Regions from separate parts of the Leptolyngbya sp. FACHB-711 genome, predicted to be linked through region 2. Evidence: predicted binding sites of a transcription regulator. Region 2 holds the regulator's gene; the other holds the start of a gene.
What was found. Region 2 encodes NtcA, which controls nitrogen genes in cyanobacteria. Its sites were predicted from a motif close to TTTGTANNNNNNNNTACAAA; they were not measured.

Region 1: H6F80_RS13860 (P-II family nitrogen regulator) is a predicted target of NtcA. The motif match lies at 1,509-1,528, and genes of this name have one in related genera.

Annotation. Positions count from the first base shown of each region.
Region 1 covers NZ_JACJOR010000337.1:208-3,626, forward strand. Annotated here, with positions in the region: gene rdgB (RdgB/HAM1 family non-canonical purine NTP pyrophosphatase) at 478-1,092, shown strand; gene H6F80_RS13860 (P-II family nitrogen regulator) at 1,089-1,427, opposite strand; gene H6F80_RS13865 (secondary thiamine-phosphate synthase enzyme YjbQ) at 1,726-2,166, shown strand; gene H6F80_RS13870 (chloride channel protein) at 2,176-3,419, opposite strand, start outside.
Region 2 covers NZ_JACJOR010000358.1:15,022-18,440, forward strand. Annotated here, with positions in the region: gene H6F80_RS14840 (sugar transferase) at 1-497, shown strand, start outside; gene ntcA (global nitrogen regulator NtcA) at 1,000-1,671, shown strand; gene rseP (RIP metalloprotease RseP) at 1,992-3,086, shown strand; gene nth (endonuclease III) at 3,130-3,419, shown strand, end outside.

The sequences.
Region 1 (3,419 bases), on a different contig from region 2:
TTTCATCCTGTAGTATTTCCGAACTTCGTTGAGAAAGTCGTGAGGAATGGCTTTAGTCGTCAAAGTTTGAGATAGGGTAAACGAAATGGTTACACTTAATCACAAGCTGTTTGCCTGTCTCAATCAACAGACAGGTAAATCGGTCACGGTTAGCCAGAATGACTTTCAAGCGGCTGATTCAGAAGACGACGCCGCTGCTGATTGAAACTGGAAGACGCAATCTGAAAGAACGCAATCTGAAAGACACAATTCAGAAAGCGCAAAAAAACTAGAGTCTGATGACTATCTACGGCTTCCCAGTCCGTTGAGGATTCACGAATTAAGATTCACGAACAGGTCATCATGAAGCAATTTTGCACTGAGATTGAAGCCGCGATCGACAAACCGCTTTAAAACAAATCGCAATCGATTGGCTAGAAGCAAATACGATCCCCTATGATCCCCAATAAGACCTTTCAAGAACCGCTTCTCTTTGCTATGACTCTTCTCGTCGTTGCCACCAGTAATCCCGGTAAGTTAACGGAAATGCAGGCATACCTCACCGATCCATCGTTGCCGTGGAAGCTGAGCCTGAAGCCCAAAGCATTGGAAATCGAAGAAACCGGAACCACCTTTTTAGAAAATGCCTGTTTGAAAGCGTCTCAGGTGGCAAAAGCTTTGGGGCAATGGTCGATCGCCGATGATTCAGGCTTGATGGTCAATGCGCTAAACGGCGCACCGGGAATTTACTCTGCCCGCTATGCTGATACTGATGCCGATCGAATTGCGCGGCTTTTGCGAGAATTAGACCATCAGCCTGATTCTCCTGCAGGAGGAACTGCTTCGCATCGACAGGCGCAGTTTGTTTGTGCGATCGCGCTGGCACGTCCCGATGGATCGATCGCCCTGCACACCGAGGGGATTTGCGTGGGAGAAATTATCAGCGCGCCGCGAGGTTCAGGCGGCTTTGGCTATGACCCGATTTTTTACGTGCCGGAAGCAGGCATGACTTTTGCTGAAATGCCCCCGGAACTGAAACATCGCGTCAGCCACCGGGGGAAAGCATTTGAGGCACTCTTGCCTCAGCTTAAAGAAATCAACCCGGAATCTTAAATCGCTTCCTGGTTCTTTTCCCCTGTCCGAATTCGCACAATTTGATCGACAGGGGAGATGAAGATTTTACCGTCGCCGATTTCCCCAGTTCGTGCAGCCGAGATGATTTTGTCTACCACCATGTCTAGCTGATCGTCTTCGACAACGATTTCAACTTTTAGCTTTTGCAGAAATTCAACCGTGTATTCAGAGCCGCGATAGCGTTCGGTTTGTCCCTTCTGCCGACCAAAGCCGCGTACTTCAGAAACCGTCATCCCAACAATCCCGGCATTCACCAGCGCGATCTTGACTTCATCAAGTTTAAAAGGACGAATGATTGCTTCAACTTTTTTCATGGACTTTGTAAGCTCCCTTAGTTCTTAGTGCATTGCAGGCTGGGTTGCCTGACTGTTTCTATCACCGCTACCAAAAATAATTTTGTAGTATAAGCTACGGTTTGCTTAGCGGAGACAATTCCTCTTATTTTCTACTGAATAATCTGCGATTCATGAGGCGATATACAGCTTTAATCAATTTCAATTCTCCTTAAAGCAGCACTGAAGTAAAGCTCAATATCCGATTTCATTTTCAGCACATTCCCCTCAGAATATTAGAAAGCAAGCTGTCCAGTGCATTCGCGTGAGGAACGAGGCGATGGCGATCGTCAATCACATTATTGAACTAGAAACCACAGCCGGAATCGAAGTGTACGACATTACGGCACACATTCAGGCGATCGTTTCAAAATCGAACCTTCAAAACGGACAGGCGTTAATCTTTTCGCGCCACACCACCACCGCTTTAGCCATCAATGAATTCGAGCCGCGCCTGATGCAGGATGTGAAAGCCTATCTGCGAAAACTCGCTCCCGAAGCCGATCCCTACCTGCACAACGATCTGCACCTGCGCCCCAACATTCCCCCCGACGAGCCAGTGAACGCCCACGCTCACTTGATGGCAATGACGCTCAGCACCAGCGAGATTGTCCCGATCGCAAACGGCAAGCTGACCCTGGGAACCTACCAAGCGGTACTGCTGTTTGAGCTGGATGGTCCAAGGCGGCGATCGGTGTTTTGTCAGGTTTGGGGGGAGTGAAGGAGTCAATTAATTCAGCAAGGCAAGTGCTTCTGGCTGGGGAGGGCCGTATTGTTCTAATACCTGGCGGGTTTGGGCGAGGCTGGCAGCAAGATCGATATCTGCCTGGGTTAGGAGTCCGATCGCCTGCTGGGGATGATCCCGATCGACAACGGGAAGCTGATGCAGTCCTCTGGTGGTCATGCGATCGGTGGCTTCCGTCAGGGATTCATCGGGATAAGCGTAGACCATTTTAGTGGTGCAAAGATCAGCGATCGGCTGCTGTAATAGCATGATGCGGTCTTCAGCAGATTTCGATCGCGTCACTATGCGGGTAATGTCATTCAGGGTGAAGATGCCGACAAGCTGATTCTCAGCGTCAATAACCAGGGCACTGTGACAGCGATACTGGACAAATTGTTGGGCGGCGATCGCCAGGGTAAAATCGCTCCTGAGCTGAAGCGGAGCCGGGTGCATGACGTCTGCAACGGTGAGGCGAGACACATCAGGATGGAGAACAGCTTCAACAGGTTCATTCTGTGCCGCGTTGTCAATCACGACTTTCGGCTCCAAATATTCAGCCGTCCAGATGCTCAAGCCTACTGCTGCCATCAGAGGCAACACAATCCGGTAATCGTTGGTGAGTTCAAACAGCAGCAAAATTGCCGTCAGCGGGGCACGCACACTCGCCGCCAGAAATGCCGCCATGCCCACCATCGCATAAGCCGGAGGAGAAGCCATGTAGTCGTGCAGCATCGGTAAGCCGATCGCCAAAACCTTCCCGTAAACTGATCCCAGCGATGCCCCCAGGAACAGCGCAGGCGCAAACACCCCGCCCACAAAGCCACTGCCAAAGCTAATCGCCGTCATAATCAGCTTCATCACTAGCAGAGCTACCACCAACGGAAGCGGAAACTGCACGTCTTGCAGCATCGACTCAACGGTTTCATAGCCCACGCCCAAAATTTGCGGCAGCTTCAGAGCAACCAACCCCAGCACGGCTCCGCCAATGACCGGATGGAACGGTTGGGGAATTTGACCGATCCATTCCAGTCCGGCAATTTGCCCCTGAAAGCAGCGTTGAGACAGCCGCAGGGCGCGAATGTGAATCAGCGACAGCAGACTTGCCAGCAGCCCCAGTCCAACGTACAGCGGCAGTTCCAGCACACTTCGCACTTCGTAGGCGGGCAACGTGAACGCAGGCTGTGCCCCCATTCCAATTCGGGCAATCCACGCCGCTACGACCGCCGCCAACAGCACAACACTCGCCGCCG
Region 2 (3,419 bases):
TCAGCGATCCCGGCCCCATTTTTTACAGCCAGGAGCGATGCGGGTTTCGCGGACAAACGTTCCGCATCTGGAAGTTTCGCTCGATGGTGGTGAATGCCGAGAAACTTCAGCATCAGGTTCAAAATCAGGCGCAAGGCTACATCTTTAAGAACGATTGCGATCCTCGTATTACGCGAGTAGGACGATTCCTGCGGCGTACTAGCCTAGACGAGCTGCCACAATTCTGGAACGTGCTACGCGGCGAGATGAGCCTGGTTGGAACCCGCCCGCCTACGCTAAATGAAGTGAGCCGCTACAAAGCTCACCACTGGCAGCGGCTAGAGGTAAAGCCAGGTATCACGGGAGAATGGCAGGCAAATGGTCGATCAACCGTAACCGATTTTGAGGAAATCGTGAAATTAGATTTGCGCTATCAGGAACGCTGGTCGATCGCTTATGATTTAGGGCTGATTTTCAAAACTATCCAGGTTGTGCTTAATCGTCGGGGAGCCTGTTAGCCAGGAGAAGACAACGTTTCGCCAGACAACAATGCGAAGCCGTTTCCCCTTCAGCAGAATCAATGGTGATATTTAATTGGGAAATAGAGCATTAGAAAACATCCTTCACAAAACTGGCACTGCTGACCCTCGCAAATCCAATTTTGGAAGCATTGTCTTGAGCTGCTGGAGCAATATCAGTCTCAGTCAGTCGGTTTTAACAGGAACTTTTTGCCCCTATTTCGCCTTAAAATCTGACTTTTTCAGCACTTAGACCAAGATTGGGCTAGATATGTATTACTTAATACAAAAAATCCGCTCAGAGTTAAGTTTAGTAATTTAAAGTCAGAAAGCTATCACAGAAGTTCCGATATCCCATTTGGCTTAACCCTACTTGCTCCACACCAGAGTGAAGGACAGGGGGTAAAAAGTCGGTTAGAACCAATTGGGCTAGAACGAATGATCTTATTGGTAGCAGGTGGCGGTAAGATGAAATCTTCAAAGGCGGGCTGGGGGAAGGGATATGGTAGCTGCACCAAATAAGCCATTGGCAAACGTCTTTCGTCAATTAAGCGGGAGTGCTTTTCCACCTGTTGTTGAAGCCTACGATCGTGGCAAAACAATCTTCTTTCCCGGCGACCCTGCCGAGCGAGTTTACTTCCTGCAAAAAGGGGCAGTCAAACTATCTCGCGTGTATGAAGCAGGTGAGGAAATTACGGTCGCGCTTCTCCGTGAAAACAGCGTGTTTGGCGTTCTGTCGCTCATCACCGGGCAACGTGCTGATCGCTTCTATCATGCCGTTGCCTTTACGCCCGTTGAGCTGCTGTCTGTGCCGATCGAGCAAGTCGAGAAAGCCCTGAAGGAAAACCCCGATCTCTGTATGCTGATGCTGCAAGGGTTATCCTCCCGAATTCTGCAAACCGAGATGATGATCGAAACGCTGGCGCATCGCGACATGGGATCACGTCTAGTCAGCTTCCTGCTGATTCTTTGCCGCGACTTCGGCATGCCCACCACCGAGGGCATTACGATCGACCTTAAACTATCTCATCAGGCAATTGCGGAAGCGATCGGCTCAACGCGGGTCACTGTGACTCGGCTGCTCGGCGATCTGCGTCAGGATCAAATGATTTCGATCCACAAGAAAAGAATTACCGTTCACAATCCAGTCACGCTCAGCCAGCAGTTCACTTAAAGTTAGCTGTGTCGCTGTTCAAAACACCCATGCCCCCAGAAGGACAGGAAGGACAAGGGATAGAACTTTCATTTCCCAAGTAACCTCATCCTAAGCGAATGCTTCTGGAGAAGAGGAACAGGAGGCTTGCGATCGGACGCGAACAAACGTTGCCGAACGGAGAAAGCTTGCGATTCCAACAAAACCTGAGTTAGCCAAATACACTGATAACCATTCACCCCTCATCTCCCCCTCCCCCACCCAACCCTCAGGGTAGAAGTAGTAATCCTCACCGCCCTTTAGAATGGACTACAGATGGTTCTATTTATTAATCTGGGTCTATGTCAGTATTAGCGACAATCTCAGTTCTCGCCCTGTTAATTGTGGTTCACGAGCTGGGGCACTTTTTGGCAGCTCGTCTGCAAGGAATTCACGTCAATCGATTTTCGATCGGCTTTGGTCCGATTTTGCTGAAGTATCAGGGTGAGCGCACCGAATACGCGCTGCGAGCGATTCCGCTGGGTGGCTTTGTTGGCTTTCCCGACGATGACCCAGATAGTACAATTCCGCCCAACGATCCAAATCTGCTGAAAAACCGTCCGGTGCTCGATCGCGCCATTGTAATTAGTGCAGGCGTGATCGCCAATCTGATTTTTGCCTATCTGGTGTTTGTGGCGCAGTTCACAACGATCGGCATTCCTGAACAGTTTGATTATCAACCAGGCGTCGTAGTTCCAGAAATCATTTCTCAACAATCTCCGGCAGCACGGGCAGGGCTTCAGGCAGGAGACATTATCCTAGAAGTCAACGATCAGCCGCTGGGAGCCTCTCAGGACGCCGTTAAATCGCTAATGGAAACGATTCGCACCAGTCCGGATCAGCCTGTTGAATTTACCGTGCAGCGAGGCGATCAACAGCTTGATCTCAGCATTACCCCTAAAGCGGGAGAAGATGGCGTCGCAAAAATCGGCGTACAGCTTGCCCCCAATATCAATGCAACTCAGTATCGCCGCCCCAATGGCGTTTTTGAGGTGCTGGGACTGGCAGCAAAGCAGTTTCAGGGAATGTTTCTTGCCACTGTGAATGGATTTATTGGTCTAATCACCAACTTCTCCTCGATGGCAGGGCAGGTCGCCGGCCCCGTCAAAATTGTGGAGCAGGGCGCGGGCTTGGTTGCAGCGAACGCGGGAAGCCTGTTTCCCTTCACGGCAATCATCAGCATCAACCTAGCGATTATCAATATTCTGCCGCTTCCGGCTCTGGATGGCGGACAGCTTGTGTTTCTGTTGCTGGAAGGACTGCGCGGTAAGCCTTTGCCCAATCGGATTCAAGAGAACGTGATGCAAACCGGGCTGGTACTGCTGCTCGGATTAGGAATCTTCCTGATCGTTCGCGATACTACTCAGCTTGCGATTTTCCAGAGACTCTTCCAGTAGTCGCAGGGCAGCATGAACGTTAGGATGAGTTGGGCGTACAAGCTTGTCCAAGGGCTACGCGAACTGCCATCACTTTTGGTATGACGGTGTAGCCATCACCTCGTTTCCTTTTCTCTACTTCCTTTGTATCGTGAGACTTCGCAGCCTTTCTGCCCGAAAACAGCAGGCGTTAGAAATTCTGGTACGTCTGAAGCGGCTTTACCCGGAAGCTCCCTGCACGCTGGACTATGAGACGCCGGTGCAGCTTATGGTTGCTACGATTCTGTCTGCCCAATGTACCGATGAGCGGGTGAATCAGGTGACGCCTGCCCTTTTTCGCCGCCTTCCTGATGC